One region of the Sphingobacterium sp. NGMCC 1.201703 genome, then DNA from elsewhere that is predicted to be linked to it. Evidence: riboswitches for the same ligand, from Rfam matches in the RefSeq annotation. Region 1 holds a riboswitch; each other region holds the start of a gene.
The links. Region 1 has a riboswitch for thiamine pyrophosphate ahead of thiM (hydroxyethylthiazole kinase). Riboswitches for the same ligand answer to the same signal wherever they lie in the genome.
Positions count from the first base shown of each region.

Region 1 (5,171 bases):
AACTTGTGGAATTTACCGTTAGATTCTTTGCACTTACGTCGGCCGTTAATCTACTTGAGGAACTTGTCGAAAGCGAAATATCGTCGGCAATTAATTTTTTAAGTGTAATTCTGGCCGATGAAGAAACGTTGACAGATATTTTGTTTGCCTTGATGGTTTCGTTGGTGAAAATAGAGCCACTGGATGAGGCCGAAAAACTTGTCGGAATTTTACTCGAATATACCGTTACACGGTTGTTCCTCGCATTTCTGATCTGCGAATTCCGTTTATATTGTACATGTAATACGCCATTTTTTACATTGGTTTCGATCAGCGATAGATGCTCTGCGTTGTCCGCTTCAACAACAACTTCATTGCGGTTGGAGTGAACATAGTCAACACGTAGCGAAGTGGCTGCCGAAATGCCGTCGGGAGCTGAAATCTTACGGGTTTCACGTTCTTGGGCCTGAGCTACATATAAAAATGAAATAAAGGCGATAGTTAAAATTCTTTTCATGGTTTTGTCTATTAGTAGTTTTTAATTTTATGCTATGATAATTTTTGTTTTTATTTCTGAAAACAGCCTCATTTCCTTGCTTACATCTATAATAGTGGTGCCAAAATTTAAAAACCATGTAAATCGTTTATAAATAGCTCTTTTTGCTTTTAGACGTTTTTTCTATTGCCCATTTTTGAACAACTGCTGTTCGTTATCGAACAATTTAACCGTTGTTTTTGCGGTTACCACATGCTCTTGTCGTAAGCTGCCTGCCAGAAATGATATTCCAATCGGGAAGCTGTTATAAATACTTGTCGCATTTTCTCCCGATTTGTTGCAGTAGTTTGTTCAGAAATTTGATCGACGTAATTTTTGGCTTTGTTCACACCCTCGGCAAAGTCCTCACCACTATAGGTTTCGATCCATTTGGAATAGGGGTTGTGGTCACCACTGGCGATCGAAACGATGTGGTCGCCAACTTCTTTATAAATCCAAAAGCAGGGTAAAGTCGCGGCCATAGCGACTTCAATAGGTTCAAAGGCAGCTACACTTTTTAAAAAGTGTACGTAATGGTGACAAACGGGTTCTATCTTGTTGTCGTCTTCCGGGTCCAGACCAAATTCTTTAAAATAGTTTTCATGGAGCGCTTTTTCGACGATAAGGGCATTGCGTCCAAATTCAAAATAATCCAGGGCTTGTTGATTGTCTGCACTCTTTGCACCTATGAAAGCTAAAACACGTCCAAATTCCTCCAGATAGAAAGCATCCTGACGCATATAAAATTGAAATTTGTCCAGCGGTAGACTGCCATTGCTCAGTTCGGAAATAAAAGGCATGGCTAGGATATCAGCATAAATTGGTCTTATAGCATTCCAGGCTTTATCGCTCCATTTCATGAAAAATAAGTTTAATAGGGTTGTGGAAATGATTAAGTGGCCCATTTCCTTTGCCGATAACGAGATCTTTGCTTCCTTTGATTGCCTCATGGACATAATCTAAAGCGGTAGCGACGGCCTCAGCAAGGGGAAATTGCTGCGCTAATTGGCTCGCTATTGCGGAAGAAAGAGAGCAGCCGGATCCATGTGTATTTTTGCTGTCAATTTTTTGTGATTTAAATACCAATGCTGATGCGTTTTGCTGAAAGAGGAGAGAGGTAAGCTCGCTACTTTGAAGGTGTCCGCCTTTAATAAGCACTGACTGACATCCTTTTTCAAGAAGTTCAATGCCCGCTTTTTCCATTTCTTCGACCTTAGCTATAGTCCTTCCGACAAGTACACTGACTTCATCCAGGTTGGGCGTGATAACCGAGGCTTTTGGAAAAAGTAGATCAACACAAGCTTGAATTGTATCATCATGGATTAACTTGTGACCACTTGTCGACACCATCACGGGGTCAAAGACAATTGTTCCACGGTATTCCTTCAAATAGCTGCTGATCAGTTCGACAAGTTCAACCGTGTGAACCATCCCGATTTTGATCGCATCGGGATAAATATCATCGAAGATCGCATCCAATTGCTCACGTACTGCTTGGGTCGGTATCTCGTAAATATTTCGTACCCCTTGCGTGTTCTGCACGGGTAATGCCGTTAAGACGTTCATGGCATAACATCCAATGGCTGATATAGTTTTCGTATCGGCTTGGATACCGGCTCCGCCACTGCCATCAAACCCCGCTATGCTCAGTACAGTGGGCACTGTATATTTTTTCGTTATGTTCATGTTAATAATTCCTTTAATTGGGCGCTATGCTTTCTTGGATTTTTACTTTGGCAAATTGCCGAGACGACCGCAATGGAATCTGCGCCAGCCAGCCAGGCACTTGTGCTGGTATCCAGGTTCATGCCTCCGATGGCGATCAAGGGCTTTTCAGTTAGATCACGTAACTCAGCCAGTCCACTGATTCCCCAGGTTGTAATGGTGTCTGTTTTTGTTTTTGTTGGAAAAATTGGGCTTATACCAAGGTGGTCTACAGCGGCCATCTGTTTGCTGTCAAGTTGTATCCGAACTTCCAGCGACCAGCCAATTTGAAGACGATGTCCGTATTTTTCCCTTATTGCTAGAGGTTGACGATCATTTTGTCCGACATGCACCCCCCAGGCCTCGATTTCAATCGCAATATCCACGGCATCATTGATGATTAAAGGGATTCCGTAACGATCGGTAAGCTTTTTTAGCTTCTTGGCTTTTTCCAGAAAGCCTGTCGGCGTTTCGTTCTTTTCGCGCAACTGAATAATATCCACACCGCCGATTATGGCTTCTTCGGCAACATGGAGCCAAGGGTTTGGGTAGCAGTCCCGTTCGGAGATCACCAGATACAAGGGGTAAGGAAATAGAGGATTAATTGCCATAATGCTTCAAGTTGAGATGCATCCGGATACGCTCTTCATTCAGCAGATAGAGCTCATCATAGAGATGCATCTGTAAGGAACCCGGACCAGCGGATCGCGCTGTTGCCAGTTCACCTGCTAAGCTCAAAAGGGAGACACCGGCGGTCGCGGCTTCAAAAGGATGGTCTGTGACTGCTAAAAATGCGCCGATGAGTGCCGTCGCGCTACAACCGAGTCCGGTAACCTGGGTCATCAAGGGGTGTCCATTGTGTACCTCTGCGGTATGCTGTTCGGACAGGATATAGTCTACCTTTCCGGAGATGCAGATGATAGATCCTAATTGTTCTTGTAATGCTTTACCAAAGCCAATAGCAGCTTTGCTGTCTGCAGTGCTGTCTACACCTTTGGTATTGACCTCGTTGAAATTGTAGAGGCTCATGATCTCTGATGCATTTCCCCGTATCACAGTGGGCTTTAACTCCAGGAGATTTGCCAGTAAGTCATTGCGAAAAGCGGATATTCCCGCGCCTACTGGATCCAACACCCAAGGGCGGCCAATGTTATTGGCATGTTCTGCCGCTACAAGCATGGACTCGGCGGTAAGTTCACTCAATGTGCCGATGTTGAGGACCAATGACTGGGCAAGGTCAACAACCTCGCGCACTTCGGATGGACTGTGAACCATGACTGGGGAAGCTCCAAGAGCAAGGAGCGCATTGGCGGTGCTATTCATCACCACCAAATTCGTAATATTATGTACAAGTGGTTTTTGTCGTCTGACCTGTGCTAACAGATCGATAATTAAATCTTCCATTCCTTTTTGTTCGCTATGTTTGTACGTGGCTTTGACAGGAAGAAATGAGACAGATGGGCTGTCCGGTATATTTCAATATACCTAAGCGGTTGCTTTTCCCTACGCCGGTATAAACCGAATCAGGTTCGAAGGGACTATCTCAATTCTATACAGAATACCCCCAAAGCCATATCAAATTTAGACAAAAAAAAGGACTTTTTATAACCCCTGTTTTTATTCGGTCCCGGAATAGTAAAAATGACTGCGAGCGATTTGACCGACATTTTCAGTATGAGTAGGGAAATAGATTGAGCCGACAATGAGCAGAGGATGATGTCAAAATGATCTTTCGTAGTTAGCTTAATTGCTAGAAACTTTTATTATCTTCAGTTGGCAATTCCGTGTAGTCAGGTGGGCTATAAGTGACGCGGGCAAAATTTTTCGTCAGGAGTTCCGTATCAACAACCTTTCCACCCTGAAATTTCAGGAATTTTTCCCGCCAGATTTCATTTTTTCGATAGAATTGATCACCTATCTTAAGGAATTGATGCTCTTTTTCAATGACGTGATAGGCAAAATCGAGCTCCTGATCGATCCGGAGCTCACCTTCAAGACATTTTTCGGTAAACCAAAGATTAATCTGAAACGTATAGGGTGTATTGTTGGTAAATTGATAGTCCCGATAATTGTAAAACACTGTTGCACCGCTTCCGAAAGGTAATACACGCCCATCATCGGGAAACGGATCAAAAGAATGGTGATAACGCTCCGTGACTGTCAGTGGGCTATGGATAACAAGCCAATGGATCAGGTTGGAGATCTGGCAGATTCCACCACCGATACCTGCCCGGGCTTCACCAAAAGACAATTCCATCCCTGGAAGATAGCCCTTTTTTCGTGTGGGTTGACCGACTAGTTTACAGAATGAAAAAGTTTCGCCGGGGTGGATCAGTACACCATTGATCTGCTTTGCTGCAATCTTTAGATTGGTCACTTTATTGATCTGCAGCTGCATATTGTTTTCCCCCAGCTTTTTTAATAAAACAGACTGGTGTTTTTTGATGCGATACTGCAGCGCTGTTGTAGATTTGGTTTTTGTGTACTTTTTATTATCCAATAACCAAATGGCTTTTCTTTGTGTCCTTCTCGCCCAAACAGCGAGAAAATACAGTAAAGGGTGACGTTGACTTATTAATTTCCGTTCTTTCACTAATGACGAATAATGTGTATTGCTTCCTCCTATTTCAGTTTGCGCGTTTAAATTATTGAAAATTGGAGGAACTTTCCTTTGTTTGTATTGTTTTAGAGGTAATTTTATCCTGTTTGTCAAATACGGTGCTCTCGTATTGGTGGTTGCCCAGGTCTTTTGATACTATTTTCAATTCCAATGTACCATCACGATAAAACAGGTAAGTGCTTTCGTTGCCTTGCACAGCTATTTTGGATTCGGCAGTGAGCTTTCCCGCCGTGTCAAATGCCTGCCACGAAGAGAAATTGTCTGCTTTTGGGTTCTCATAATAATACAATGTACGTTTTTCGATAGCGTCATTTAGCCCTGAAACTTCCTCAA
Region 1 is NZ_JBLOHD010000001.1:690,824-695,994, forward strand. It holds gene ACK8HY_RS02690 (GIN domain-containing protein) at 1-496, opposite strand, end outside; gene tenA (thiaminase II) at 721-1,374, opposite strand; gene thiD (bifunctional hydroxymethylpyrimidine kinase/phosphomethylpyrimidine kinase) at 1,358-2,200, opposite strand; gene thiE (thiamine phosphate synthase) at 2,197-2,829, opposite strand; gene thiM (hydroxyethylthiazole kinase) at 2,819-3,622, opposite strand; TPP riboswitch at 3,702-3,794, opposite strand; gene ACK8HY_RS02715 (VanW family protein) at 3,969-4,811, opposite strand; gene ACK8HY_RS02720 (hypothetical protein) at 4,864-5,171, opposite strand, start outside.

Region 2 (5,171 bases), 430 kb from region 1:
TTTTCGGGGCCGAGCAACTGCCGTGCTTCCGCGATACCGCAATCCGTTAAGCCAAGATGTACACCATCCACATCCAGTTGCTTGGCCAGGTGTACATCATCATTGATGATACATTTGGCTCCAAACTGCTGGCAAACCTGTTGTATTTGCTTCGCAAGTATGGCGAATTCTGCTTCTCCCGCCTGTTTCCATCGGATCTGTATCCATGTGGCTCCGGCGTCCAGGGCTTTTAGGATATTGTTCTTTTGTTCAGCCTGCGTCAGCCCCTGTGAGATATATTGGAGTTTTTCGAGCATAAGTTTTTGCATGTTATAAAATGTTGAATAGGGTTGTTGGTTTGCCAGATGGCTCCCAGCAAGGCGATCCCATCTACACCTGCATGGATGGGAATCCGGCAATTTGAGGCTTGTATTCCGCCAAGACCGACCAGGCCGACATCAAAATTGGTCCGGAAGGGAAGTTGGCTCAGTACAGTATTTTCCTGGCCATAACCGACCTTGGAAATGCTTGGAAACAAAGGGCTTAAAAAGGCATAATCCCAGCTTTTGTCCAATGCGTTGAACTGATCGATATGGTGGACTGATGTCGAACAGATACCTCCGAAGTTTTGCGGATCGAATAGGCCGCTTTGGCGATCATGTGCGTTGAGATGAATCCGATTAATTTGAAGTGCATCCGACAGCTGCGGATGGGAGTGAAGAACCAGTCTATCGTGGTATATCGCATCGATAGATGCGATATAACGATACATTTGCTCATCCGTAAAATGATATTTGCGCAGATGCAAAAGATCGAGTCCATGCACAAAAAGATCATGGATGGTCTGTATTTCTGAGGCAAATTCTTCCGCTGCTGTCAATGCAATGATCATAAGTAGATTTCCTTTCCCTGTGCGATGAATTCCTGCGATTTTTCCAGCATACCCTGTGCGGCAGTATCCCGGATTTCCTGTGTAATTTTCATGGAGCAGAATTTGGGACCGCACATCGAGCAGAAATGAGCTACTTTGGCGGCATCCGCAGGTAATGTTTCGTCGTGGTACTCACGGGCAGTATCCGGATCAAGGGATAAGTTGAACTGATCTTCCCAACGGAATTCGAATCTAGCCTTGCTCAGCGCATTGTCACGGTATTGTGCCCCCGGATGACCTTTGGCCAGATCAGCTGCGTGTGCCGCCAGTTTGTAGGTAATCACGCCATCTTTCACATCTTTTTTATTGGGCAGGCCAAGATGTTCTTTGGGTGTGACATAACAGAGCATGGCACAGCCATACCAACCGATCATTGCCGCGCCGATCGCCGAGGTGATATGGTCATATCCTGGCGCGATATCGGTGGTCAGTGGCCCTAACGTATAAAATGGAGCTTCGTCACAACATTCCAGCTGTTTTTCCATATTTTCTTTGATCAATTGCATCGGCACGTGGCCCGGTCCCTCGATCATCACTTGTACATCGTGTTTCCAGGCAATTTTTGTCAATTCCCCCAAGGTTTCCAGTTCGGCAAATTGGGCTGCATCATTGGCATCTGCGATAGCACCGGGGCGCAGACCGTCACCCAGTGAAAAAGCAACATCATACTGCTTCATGATCTGACAGATTTCGTCAAAATGGGTATAGAGAAAGTTTTCCTGATGATGGAATAGACACCATTTAGCCATAATGGAGCCACCCCTTGACACAATGCCGGTCACGCGTTTTGCGGTTAGGTGAATATAGCGCAAGAGAACACCGGCATGGATCGTGAAATAGGAAACTCCCTGTTCCGCCTGCTCAATCAGCGTGTCCCGAAATATTTCCCAGGTGAGATCTTCGGCAACACCTTTCACCTTTTCAAGCGCCTGATAAATCGGAACAGTACCGATCGGCACGGGTGAGTTGCGAATAATCCATTCGCGGGTTTCGTGGATATTTTTGCCTGTAGACAGATCCATGATGGTATCGGCGCCCCAGCGGCAGGCCCATACTGCTTTTTCGACTTCTTCTTCGATGCTGGAGCTGACGGCGCTATTGCCGATGTTGGCATTGATTTTTACCAGAAAATTACGGCCGATAATCATCGGTTCGCTCTCGGGATGATTGATATTATTGGGTATAATAGCTCTACCGGCAGCAATTTCCTCCCGGACAAATTCCGGTGTAATATATTTTCCAGCTGTCCGGGCGCCGAAGTTCTCCCCGGGATGCTGATGATCCATTCCGGGTGTACTGTCGGCTAGTTGGGCTATACGTTGATTTTCACGAATGGCGACATATTCCATTTCCGGCGTAATGATACCTTTTCTGGCATAATGCAATTGCGTTACATTTTTTCCCGGTGCCGCAACTTTCGGCTTATGGCTGTAGGCAAAACGAAGCTCATCTAAGCTTGTATCTGCTAGGCGTTCTTGTCCGTACCGCGAACTGATACCGTCCAGCTGGTGCACATCACCACGGTCTAGGATCCATTGTTCCCGTAGCCGGGGAAGTCCCTTACGAATATCAATTTCCTGGGTTCCATCTGTATAGGGACCTGAGGTATCATAAATGGTGATTGGCGGGTTGACTTCGATCTGTCCATTGCTTAATTTGGTAGGGCTCAACGAAATCTGGCGCATGGCGACCTGAATGGGATAGAGTGTTCCAGGAACAAAAACTTTGGTTGAGTTTGGAAAAGCGGTCTGTGTGATTTTTTCTGATGTCATGTTAAGGAGAAATTAGGTATATTGAATAAGTTCCAAAGATGGTTAACCACCTTGCGTAGCGGTAATAAGTAGAATCTGGTCACTGGCACGTAGGGATGTGTTTGGCCAATCGTCTTTGGGAATAACCTGGTTATTGACGGCTACAGCGACACCTTGTGTTTTACCGGAAAGTTCAACCTGTAAAAGATCGGCTAGCGAATTTGGCGCGGGGTCGAAAAATCGGATTTGATGATTGATTGTAAGTTCCATTCCTTTTATTTTTTTGGTAAAACTTTAGGAATGGCTACAATAAGATACGGTAATGTATCCTGTAGACAGCTTACTTTTCCCTACGCCAGTATGATCTGGATCAGGTTATAAGGGTAAAATCTCAGCCCGCATATGCAGACACCCCTAAAGTCGCAACTAATATAGGACTATTTTGATGAAAAATCCAAAACATCCCTGTTAATTTTAAATACTGTTGCAATAAGACAAGGCTGTTTATTATGTTGAAAATATTTGATATATTCGTTTTTAAATCAACTAAAACAATTTAACGTCCTTTTGTAAACCTGCTGAATTCATCCCTGATTTCTTAGGAAACGCATTCTATTTTCATCGTGGGAAACACAAGAGGTCAACATGTATCTACGAAATATGAGGAAGACTTTACTGATGATCATGCTGAGCATGGGGACGTTATTGCATGCACAGCAGCAAAAAGAATGTGTACCTATTGCACTCCGATGCGAACATTTGGAGAACCCCTTGGGTGTAGACAAATTAAATCCCCGTTTAAGCTGGCAGCTGGATGATAAGCGACAGGGCGCAAAGCAATCTGCTTATCAAATCTTGGTAGACAGGGATTCAACAGCCCTAGTGAAAAATAAATCCCGTATTTGGAATAGTGGAAAGCAGTCTAATTCCGACATCTTGGTTCAGTATGATGGATCGACTTTGGAACCGCAGACAAAATATTTTTGGAGAGTCCTTGTCTGGGACAAAAATGGAAAGCCAAGCACATCCTCCATCGCCTCGTTCGAAACAGGGATGATGGGGATGCAGAACTGGAAGGGAAAATGGATCAATGATAAGCAGGACATTCACGAACAGGCGGCCCCTTATTTCAGAAAGGCTTTTAAAGCAGCCAAAGCAATCAAGTCGGCCCGGGCCTATATTGCGGCAGCAGGACTTTATGAGCTGTCCATAAATGGCAAGCGAATCGGCGATCACCGCCTTGATCCCATGTATACTCGGTTTGATAAACGCACATTGTATCTGGTGGAAGATGTGACCGGACAGCTTCAGCAGGGCGACAATGTCCTCGCTATTGTTTTGGGAAACGGCTGGTATAACCATCAAGCCCTGGCGGTATGGAATTTTGACAAGGCACCCTGGCGGGATCGTCCGACATTTTGTTTGGATTTGCGTATTGTCTATGAGGACGGTACTGAAGAAACAGTAAGTTCAGACCAAACCTGGAAGACTGCGGCAGGACCGATCCGCTACAATAATATTTATACCGGTGAACATTATGATGCCCGTCTGGAAATGCCAGGATGGGATACAGCAGCCTTTGATGATTCAGAATGGCATGCAGTGCAGTATCGGAAACCACCTTCCGCAAATATCGTCTCCCAGCAGATGGTACCGATACGGCTGGTCAGATCGTATAAACCGAAATTAATAAAAAAAATCGATGACAGGACCTATGTCTTTGATATGGGGCAAAATATGGCTGGTGTAACGAAGATCAAGATCGCTGGGAAAGCCGGGACGGTGGTCAAAATCAAGCATGGCGAACGCGTGCAGGCAAATGGCCGCTTGGATCAGTCCAATATTGATGTATATTACCGTGGAAACAAAGATCTGGAACCCTTTCAGACCGATATCCTGACACTGAGTGGCAGGAAAATGGATGAATTTATGGCGAAATTTGGCTATAAGGGCTTCCGTTATGTTGAGCTGAGCAGCAGTGAACCAATTGCAGTGGATGAATCGGCTGTTACGGCTTATTTTATGCATAGTGATGTACGGCCCATTGGCCAGCTGAAAACCTCTTCTTCGTTGATCAATGGGTTGTGGGAAGCGACTAACAACGCCTACCTGTCCAACTTGATGGGTTATCCCACGGACTGCCCACAACGGGAGAAAAATGGTTGGACGGGGGATGGGCACCTCGCAATTGAAACCGCCTATTATAATTTTGACGGGATTACCGTTTATGAGAAATGGATGGCGGATCATCGGGATGAGCAGCAGGAAAACGGCGTGTTGCCCGATATCATTCCGACCGGCGGCTGGGGATATGGTACGGCAAATGGCTTGGATTGGACAAGTACCATCGCCATTATTCCCTGGCAGACCTATTTGTTTTACGGTGATGCAAAGTTACTGGCAGAATGTTATGACAATATCAAGCGTTATGTGGATTACGTGGACGGAATTAGTCCGAATGGACTGACCACCTTTGGTCGTGGAGATTGGGTACCCGTCAAATCGCAATC
Region 2 is NZ_JBLOHD010000001.1:1,117,210-1,122,380, forward strand. It holds gene thiE (thiamine phosphate synthase) at 1-296, opposite strand, end outside; gene ACK8HY_RS04610 (thiamine phosphate synthase) at 260-871, opposite strand; gene thiC (phosphomethylpyrimidine synthase ThiC) at 868-2,682, opposite strand; gene thiS (sulfur carrier protein ThiS) at 2,725-2,931, opposite strand; TPP riboswitch at 2,992-3,087, opposite strand; gene ACK8HY_RS04625 (family 78 glycoside hydrolase catalytic domain) at 3,322-5,171, shown strand, end outside.
Region 2: another riboswitch for thiamine pyrophosphate. It lies ahead of thiS (sulfur carrier protein ThiS); the one in region 1 lies ahead of thiM (hydroxyethylthiazole kinase).

Region 3 (5,171 bases), on a different contig from region 1:
AAGGTAGCAGGGGTAACTTTTTGATTGGAGTCAAGCTGCCTGCGGGTGTTGGAACAGGAAGCAAATAATAAACTTCCTACAAGCGAATAAATAATAAATAGTTTATTCATAATATCTGCTGTAAAATTATGTCTAAGATTGATATTTACCCTTGAATACGTATGAAATATAAAGGTATTATTTTAATTTTTCGTTGTTTTTATGGCGATCCGCGTCCCGGATGGATTTCTTTTGAAGATTCTTTTCCAATGCTTCAGTCAGGTCTATGCCCGTTTGATTTGCAAGACACATTAAAACAAATAAGACATCGGCCATTTCATCCGCCAAGTTAACTTCTTTATCTGATTTCTTGAACGACTGTTCGCCATATTGTCTAGCCATAATCCTGGCGACTTCACCGACTTCTTCCATGAGCATGGCTGTATTTGTCAATTCGTTGAAATATCGTATCCCTGTCGTATTGATCCATTTATCAATTACTTCCTGTGCTTCTTTGATTGTCATTTTTTTGGATTAAATAGTTTAAAAATTGTCCTTATCTTTTGTGTCCATTATTATGGTAACGGGACCATCATTCAAGAGATTTATTTTCATATCGGCACCGAATATTCCAAGCTGAACGGGTTGCCCGATCAGTTGGGAAAGCAATTTGGCCATTTCCTCATAAAGAGGTTTGGCACTGTCCGGTTTTGCCGCTCGAATAAATGATGGTCGATTCCCTTTTTTTGTCTGTGCAAATAAGGTGAACTGTGAAATCAGTAAAATATTACCACCAATATCCAATATGGATTTATTCATCAATCCCTGTTCATCTTCAAAAATACGTAGGTTAACGAATTTTTGTCCTAACCATTTTAAATCTTCAATTGTATCAGCTTCTTCTACTCCCAATAGGATCACTAAACCTTTTTGAATTTGCCCTGTGATCTGCTCATCGACGGTACAGGAAGCGTGTTTTACCCGTTGTATTACTGCGCGCATAATGAAAAGTATAAAACCAAAGGTAAAAATTCCAATTGTCAAACAAGATCCAATCTCGTATTTATTGGTGCCAAAATAGAAAACCTCCTTCGCTATTTCAGCAAAGGAGGTTTCTTCTATATAGGGCTTTAATTGTTAAAATTTCATGTTTAGGCCCAACATAAAGTTGGTAGGCGCCTGTGGGAAGTAGAAATTATAATATTTTCTGGTATCGCCTTCCATCCAGCCAAAGGTGTAACCATTCGTTTCGTACTTTTCGTTGAGTATGTTGTTGACCTGTAAAGTCGCACTGATGTTTTTGATGCCTAAAGCCGTAAAACTATAGTTTGCTAACAAATTGTTGACAAAATAGGAAGAGATGCTCCTTTCTTTTGCGGATGAATTATCAAGATATTGTCTTCCTACATATTTTGATAGCAATGAGAATGTCAGTGGTTCAATAGGACTATAGGAGAAGTTGCTGGATATAATTGTATTTGGAGACAGGGCGATATCGGTCTTTGGGTAAGTAATTATGAGGTCGCCGATGACTTCCTCAAAATTTTTAATCTTGTTTTGGCTGACAGTAGCGGTAGCCTTCCAGTTCAATTGTTTATTGATGTTCCACGCTCCATCAAATTCCAATCCGATTCGATAGCTATCTTTCACATTTTGACGGATAGGGGCGCCCGTATCACTGATTGCACCAGTTGGAATTAATTGATCTTTATAAAACATGCCATATCCATTCAATCCAATATTGAATTTGGTATTGCTGAATCTATATCCGACTTCAATGTCCTGCATTTTTTCTGGAGTTGGATCTGGAAGCTTGCTGTTTTTCTCAATGAAATCCTTGCGGACGGGTTCTTTTTGCGCAAAAGCGTATGAAGCATAGATATTGGCATGGTCATTTAACAGATAGGTTGCCCCGGCTTTGGGATTTAAAAAATTAAATTTTGGGTGGTAGTTATAGTTTTTAACCTTATCATCGTCGCCGTACATCTTGTAGTCTACATTTCTGTACTGTACATCCGCCATTAGGATCCATTTATCCAATTTGTAATCCACTTTTAGAAAATTGCTAAAGTCGTTTTTCTGCGATTTTCCAAAGTAATATTTGTCATCTATAAATCCTGTCGAAGCATATTGAGCCCAGATTACTTCTCCATAATGTTTACCTTTATATTGGTTGTAAGCACCCCCCCATATAATTTCAAGTTGATCGTTAGGTTTGTAATTCAAGGCGTAGGTCATGCCGTAGAAATAATTATCTAACCATCTTCTGCGGATTAGATCTGTTTTTTTAATGGTATCTTTACCTATAATAACATCTGGAAGCCCATATTTGCTGAGTTTGTCAGCTTGTCTAAACTCTTCATAGTAGCCATAGCCTCTCGTGTAATGTAGGGCCGTATTCAGTGTGAGCTTATCACTGAGGATATTGGTGTAGTGAATCTGATGATGCTTCTGGGTATAGTTGTCCGTTTGGTTTTTATAGTTATATAGATTATAGTTTCTTCCGGCATTCATAAAACGCTCTTTTTCTTTTCCCGCTATTTCAAGTCCATAATCCGCATAGTCGTCCATACGGGATCTGTCACCAGTAATCAATGGTTCTGGCACCCCGTTCCAGGCCTGATATGTTTTTTCTTTTCCCCAGAATACGATCCCTTTTAGAATATGTTTCTTGCCATAGTAGCCGCCATCGATATAAAAGGATTGTAGATCTGAGGAGCCTCTTTCAATATACCCATTACTGCTGATTCTAGATAACCGTGCATTGAAAGCAAATTTGTCGTTGATCAAACCAGTCCCGAGCTTTACCGTATTTTTCCATGTGCTGTAAGAGCCAAAGGAATTGTTAAGTTCAGCATAGGGTTGTTCGGCTAAAGTATTGGACTGAATATTCAGCGAAGCGCCGAACGAACCCGCCCCGTTTGTCGAAGTTCCGATACCTCGCTGTACCTGGATGCTTTCTGTTGAAGAGGCGAAATCAGGCAAATTCACGAAGAATGAGCCCATGCTTTCAGCATCATTTAGTGGAATACCGTTTAAGGTCACATTGATACGTTGATTATCCGAACCCCGGATTGTCATATTTGTATAGCCTATACCAGCTCCTGCATCGGAGTTTACCTGGACAGAAGGTGTCTGATTCAAGAGGTAGGGGATATCCTGCCCCAGATTATTCCGTGAAATCTCTTCTTTTGAGATATTCTTAAATGTCGTTGGAGCGTTCTTCTTAGCTCTCGTAGATACGACAAGTACTTCTTCGGTACGAATTGTTTTCGGATTCAGTTGAAGCGTTAAGACCAGATCGCGATCGACGTTCAGGTTTTGGGTCAGGGTCTGATATCCTACAAATGAAACTTGAATAGTGTGCTTTCCTTTTTCGATATTATATAGTTTGATCAGGCCTTCTTTGTCGGATTTGGCTGTAAAAGAAGTCTGTCCATCGATGGATAGGGATGCATTTTGTAGGGGCCTTAGTGTGCTCTTGTCTACAGTCTTAATCGTCAAATTGTGCTGAGCAACAACAATTTGACATAAAGTGGTAGCTAAAGCGCTACAAATCAAAAATTTGATCATGTTGATGTATTTTGTTTAAGTTAAACAAATCATAGAAAGGGGTCACTACGATCGTTCTATTTAACTAACCTCTCCCTCCGCCAGCATTACCTGGATCAGGTGCACAGAATTTAATCTGTTGGGTATAATCTCAGCCTTTATTTGTGTTTCTGACAAAACAAGGCACCCCTATTCGACGGTGCGAATATATAAATTAAAATTGGAATGGTATAGCATAGCCTGTTTTTTGACAAAAAGCCATTCTTGTTAAAAATCTGTTAAAATTTCTTCATGGTTTAAAGTTTTACGTTTAGGCTTGTTTTTGGTATTTATTGTTCTTTTTAGGTACCTTGCCAAAGAATTTTCTACTGTTAGTATGTATTCATATCGGTCAAAAATTTTTAATTACTAATTTGAGAGTGAGGAGATAAAATGTTAAAATATTTAAGCGCAAATTATATTCTACCGATTACTTCGATGCCTATAAAAGATGGTATTGTTGCGGTAGATGAGGAGGGTACAATCCAGGGTATTTATGACCCAGCGTCATTTACTTTGACTGAAAAAGCCAAAATCGAAAGGTATGAGGGCGTAATTATTCCAGGTTTTATCAATGCCCATTGTCATCTTGAATTGTCACATATGAAAGGCGTAGTACCGAGAGGTACCGGGCTACCAAACTTCCTGAGTCAAGTAATGACATCACGTAATGCTTCCATGAAGAAAATGGATGACGCGATGGCAAAAGCAGATAGGGAGATGTATGAAAATGGTATTGTTGCGGTAGGTGACCATGCAAATACTGATAATTCTTCTACCCTGAAAGAAGCATCGCAAATACTTTATCATACATTTGTGGAGGTCATTGGTGTTGAGCCTGAAGAAGCTGATTTTAAATTAAAGGAGGCTAAATCGTTGACTCAGGAATTCAGGAATGGTCATGTATCTATTACGCCACATGCACCCTATTCCTGTTCAAAAGCGCTCTTCAAGAAATTCAAAAAAGCAGTAGCAGAGACCAATATTATAAGTATCCATAACCAGGAGAGTGACGAGGAGAATAAGTTATTTAGATACAAAACGGGTGAATTTTTGGATTTTTATAAAAGCATTGGTAAAAGTGCGGATTCCATTAAAGCGCAAGCCCGGAATTCCATACAGTCTTATTTGCCTTATCTACCTTATCCGAATAAGTTGTTGTTAGTTCATAATACGTATACATCACTAAAAGATTTGGATTTTGTGGAGCGTATGGATCGGGATGTTGTGTGGTGTTTGTGTCCAAAAGCAAATTTATATATCGAAGGAGCTTTACCAAAGATTCACAATTTTATAAACGCAGGGCAGCCGCTGGTGATTGGAACAGACAGTTTAGCATCGAATGACACACTTTCGGTATTGGAGGAATTGAAGGTGTTGCATGAACATTTCGAGGATTTGGACTTTCTGCAAACTATTCAATGGGCGACGATCAATGGGGCTATTGCATTGAACATCCAGGACGAGTATGGATCGCTGGAAGTAGGCAAAAAGCCGGGCATTGTGCTTCTCCAAGGTATGGAACACATGCGTTTGACAGATAAAGTTAAAACCAAACGCTTAGCATAGTATTTAATTCCACAAAAACTTCTGTACTTTTG
Region 3 is NZ_JBLOHD010000010.1:149,698-154,868, forward strand. It holds gene ggt (gamma-glutamyltransferase) at 1-110, opposite strand, end outside; gene ACK8HY_RS19295 (nucleotide pyrophosphohydrolase) at 178-504, opposite strand; gene dtd (D-aminoacyl-tRNA deacylase) at 523-981, opposite strand; gene ACK8HY_RS19305 (TonB-dependent receptor) at 1,117-3,552, opposite strand; TPP riboswitch at 3,607-3,732, opposite strand; gene ACK8HY_RS19310 (amidohydrolase family protein) at 3,964-5,139, shown strand.
Region 3: another riboswitch for thiamine pyrophosphate. It lies ahead of ACK8HY_RS19305 (TonB-dependent receptor); the one in region 1 lies ahead of thiM (hydroxyethylthiazole kinase).

Region 4 (5,171 bases), on a different contig from region 1:
TGCAATACTGGCGATATTAAATGTGTCAATTTATCATGCTATCGTTCAAAACGATTATAGTCATTTGTTAAATGGCGTATTTACTTATTCGCGGTTAAGGTCTCTCCAAAGGGCGTATATTCCCGGAGCTAATGACTGGAACGTAGTCGAAAGTCTAATCAATAATGATATTGCACTGCGGGATATAGAATATCCCAAGTCTTTAGGCTTTAATACGAATGTATTTTATGATACAACGCTTCTATTGAGCGGGAACTTACTCAGAACAATTTTGACCAATCCCGATTTAAAAACGCTGACCCTCGAACAATATTCAAAATTTATTGGTGAAGTTTCATCAAAATTTGATAGGGCTCTCTTACAATATCTATACGGATTGACGACAGAAGATGACAAGCTATGCAAAACTAACTTTGCGGAAATGGAACAGTTGTATAATAGATGCCAATGGCTATCCTCGGGCTGGTACCGAGATGCTAATTTGAATAAATCCGTTCCAATATTTCTTTTGGGGCTTTATCAACTCAAAAATATTGTCAATATCAATATTGAAATTGAATTAGAAAATGAATTTTTAAAAAATACAGATCGCTTTATCGTTGACAACCCCAATTATATCCCTCAAATCTTTAACTATTTTGACGGCGAACTTGAGTTCCTAAATGAAACGTTAACGAATAGTTTCGTTCCGTTTTATCACACCTACAAAATCAAGTTAGATGAAATCAAAACAGTCACTCAGGCAAAGAGATGAGAGAAGCCATTCAAGGTATGGTCATCCAGCGTAAAGCTGGTCTGGAAGAAGGATGTTCCTCCATTGGTATTAAAGCTCGCTGCATTTAGCCACAAATTGCTCAAACGTCCCGCTTTTATTGATCATGACCGGTCCATGGCCGAAACAGATGATGGCAGGCTTCAGTTTGGCCAGCTTCTGTAGCGATTGGATATTGCGTTGCTGATCCGTGGTGAATAGACCTGGCGGCAGCCGTAGTCCGACTGCCGTCGTGAGCAGGTTCATATTGACTGCCGCATCTCCGATGATCAGTACACCATCCCGCTCTCGGAATAAAGAGATATGACCTGCTGAATGTCCGGGTGTCTCAATGACCCGAAAGTTTCCGATCATGTCGTTTTCAACAATTGTCCGTTGGACTTTATGTCCCTGACCTGCCCAATACTTTTGTTGAAGTTTTGCAATCCAATGTTGCGGTCTTGGATAGGCTTTGGTAACCATACCCGTTTCAGCCCGAAACACTTCGTTGGGATGGCAGAGCAGGGGTATTGCGAATTCATCACATAGCTGATCGCTACAGCCTTGATGATCTGCATGTGCGTGTGTCAGGACATGTTGATAAACGGGTAGTTCCTCGAGCGCTTTCTTGACAGTGGCATACGAACTCCGTATTCCGGAGTCGACCAATACACCTTCGATAATATAGCAGTTGATACTGTTTCGAGGCATCAGTGAAATCTGAACCACCTCGGGAGCGATGTGACGTAACATATTTTTTTGTGCAAATCTACATCGCTGATCCGGACGGCATAAGGACATTTGTCCTATAATTCCTTGGATCGGTGCAATTGCCCCTTGGCCCGGGTAAGCGAACGTTGCGTAATACCTAGGTACGATGCTAGATCTTGTGTGGCTACACGCCGGATGAGCATCGGTTCGTTCGTCAAGACATGACGGTATTTATCCAAAGCCGACCGATTGTTGTAATTCAGCAGGTAAAGCTCCTTTTGGCTATACTCCCGCGCTATCACCGATTTTATAATATTGTTCCAGGCGGTAACCTGACCAAGCAGATTCAGATAGTCGGGATGGCTTATCCCATAGATGATGCTATCTTCGATCACCCTGATACTCCTTCTGGATTTTTCCTGCGCCACAAATTCCGAAAATGAGGTGGCAAATTCATTTTCAAACTTGAAGCAGGTTATATTTTCTTTTCCTTCTTTGTCAATAGCATATGCCTTTACAGCACCTCGGACAATAAATCCAATATAACGGCAGGTATCACCCTCTTTAATAAAAAAATCACCTTTCTTCAAGCTGATAGGTTTGAAGAAATCCGCAGAAAAGTTGATCTCCTCGTCTGTAAGGGCTCCGGTTAAGGACAGGTATTTTTTGAGTGTGTCAGTCATTGGACTATCTTTCCGTTCTTTTAATTTCATTTTGACTGTCTAGTCGTATTTTCACATTTAAATGTACATATATTTCTTAATTTGGGAATAGTCAGGCAATGGAATCCACACCGATCGTTAAAAATTATACCGCAACGACCTTCCTACCCGAAAGCCTTCGTTATGCATGAAACATTAGGTTTGCTTAAACGTTGGTAATGAAACGATAAAAAAAGGGCCTTGGTCTTAACCAAAGCCCCAGGAAACATTTTTCCTTCGCCAGCATTACCTGGATCAGGTGCTATGGGTATATTCTCAGATTTTTTCAAACCACCCCTAAATGCTTCCAATAATAGGACAACAGCTAGCGGTTTTTAGTTTTAGCTATGTTAAATAATTTAAACGTTTTTCAACCTAGTGTTGGTGAAGGTTATATTATTCTTTAAAATGGAACTGATGTAATTCCTTTTTTTCTAAGAATAGAAGTTGTCGCAAAAGCTCTTGGAGCTTTTCCTGATTGTATGACATCAGGATATCGATAAAGCCATTAGTTAAATCTATAGCTAAAATCGAATGTGACGACTCACAAAAGACGCTTTGGTATATCGACTGAGATACGTAAGCACACTCCTTGTTCCCAGACTATCGTCGGATGGAGCCAATTTCACGCAAATATAGGCTCTCTTTACTCCCTTGCCAGCTCATTCGATAGTAACCACTTATTTCAAAACCACATATACAACTAATTATCAGACAATTACATTCCTATAAAAATTTTAAAAAAAAGTCTTTTTATTTCGTAACTTTTCCTTTACATTTATATAAACAATGCTAAAGTTGATTCGGCTTGTCGGCGTTTGGATCTTCATCTACTTGGGTCAAACATTATTTTTAACCAATTTTTAATTACATGATTATGAGTAAAATTCTGTCTTTTTTACTTCTATGGCTAGTGATCGTCCCACTGGCCCATGGTCAACAACGCATGCTAAAAGGAAGCCTTGTGGACCTCGCCACCAATGCCCCCTTGGGAGGTGCAACGATCCGGCTAGAATCTACCTCCATCGGAACCTCCACCGACGATCAGGGGAAATTTACATTAAATGTACCGCAGGGCGCAGTCAAACTACTGGTTACACTGGTGGGTTATGAAGATGCAAGACGTACCGTAACGGCACAAGAAAGCGACATCACCATCAAAATGACAAGCAAATCGTCTGCCCTAGAGACTGTCGTGGTCACTGCGCTGGGTATTCAGCGTAAAGCCAAGAGCCTGACCTACTCGACGCAGGTCGTAAAAGGTGACGAACTGACCAAGGTGAAAGATGTCAATCCCATGAACAACCTGACCGGTAAAGTCTCGGGTGTGCAGATCAATCGCAGTTCATCGGGTATGGGCGGATCCGTAAACATTGTACTACGCGGATTTAAATCAAACCGCAACAACCAGCCTTTGTATGTTATTGACGGTCTCCCAATCACAAATACAGACGGTAGTGGCAACTCAGGCGCCTTTGGCGGAGGTACCGACCGTGGGGATATCCTGAGCACCTTAAATGCGGATGACATCGCCGCCATCAACGTATTGAAGGGTGCGTCTGCATCGGCATTGTACGGTAGCCAAGGGGCTAATGGTGCCATTATGATCACCACAAAAAAGGGTGCCGAAGGAAATCTGAAAATTGACCTCTCCAGTGGATTCACGGCTGACAAAGCATTTTACCTGCCCAAATTGCAATACCGCTATGGACAGACCACCCCTTCCAGCGAGGAAAGCTGGGGTGAAAAAGGTAATTTTGCTGATCCTGTAAAAGATTTCTACAATACTGGTACAACCTTTATCAATACCCTGGCGCTGAGCGGTGGAACCAATCGCATACAGAATTATTTCTCCTATGCCAACACCAGCAACAAGGGGATACTGCCAACCAACACCTTTAAACAGCATAGCGCAACCTTTCGAAATTCGATGAATTTCTTTGACAATAAGCTCTTCTTTGACGGAAGCTTGATGTATTCGCGTCAGAATATTCATAATCGCCCTTCCTCAGGGCTGTACTTCAGTCCAATAGCGGGCTTATACCTGTTTCCACGGGGGCAGGATTTTGAGAAGTACAAAAATTTCGAATATTTCTCCGAAAGCCGCAACTTCTACTTACAGGATTGGTGGAATATCAATGCTGACGCTAAACTCACCGGAACGCATCATCAGCAAAATCCGTACTGGGTGCTCAACCGCATTCCTACAGATCAAAAAAGGGATAATATTATCGGACAGGCACAATTCCGCTATACCCTAACGGACTGGCTGTCGGTAAGTGCCCGCGGAACCCTGAACAAACGCTGGGATCACTGGGAACGCCGCATCTATGCCGGAACACAGGGTGTATTGTCGGGCCTGCCGATCGACGGCAAACTGGGCGACAATGGCCGTTATAATATCGACCGCAGCGAAAGCACGGCCTTATATGGTGATCTATTATTAACCGGTAATAAACAATGGGCGGAACAGCTTGATTTAAATTTTACAGCAGGTACCTCAATCAATGATTTACGCTCAAATGGAACTGTTTTGGATCTGGCCAGGCTCGCCTTAGCCAATAAGTTTCTGTTAAGCAACATCTACCGTGACGCTCCAATGCAGTCTGCGACCGAAACCATTTCACGTAGGCAGATCCAGTCTTTATTTGCCTCGGCCAACCTGGGCTACCGCGAAAAGGTTTACCTGGATTTAACGGCCCGAAACGACTGGGCTTCTACGCTAGCGAATACCCCCAAAGAACACAAAGGTTATTTTTACTGGTCGGCAGGTGTGTCAACTGTGCTGAGTGAATTATTCAAATTGCCAAGCGCCATTACCTACAGTAAGCTCCGTCTATCTTTTGCACAGGTGGGGAACGATGTTGCCGCTTATAGTACAATACCTGTAAACACTTTAAATACGGGCATTCTGAGCCCAAATGTATCAGGCCCTTATATGGGTATACCATTGAAACCAGAAATTAGCAAAAGTATCGAATTAGGGTACGAAGGCCGCTTTTGGAAAG
Region 4 is NZ_JBLOHD010000002.1:287,080-292,250, forward strand. It holds gene ACK8HY_RS06545 (hypothetical protein) at 1-754, shown strand, start outside; gene ACK8HY_RS06550 (MBL fold metallo-hydrolase) at 824-1,504, opposite strand; gene ACK8HY_RS06555 (Crp/Fnr family transcriptional regulator) at 1,558-2,175, opposite strand; TPP riboswitch at 2,379-2,472, opposite strand; gene ACK8HY_RS06560 (SusC/RagA family TonB-linked outer membrane protein) at 3,041-5,171, shown strand, end outside.
Region 4: another riboswitch for thiamine pyrophosphate. It lies ahead of ACK8HY_RS06555 (Crp/Fnr family transcriptional regulator); the one in region 1 lies ahead of thiM (hydroxyethylthiazole kinase).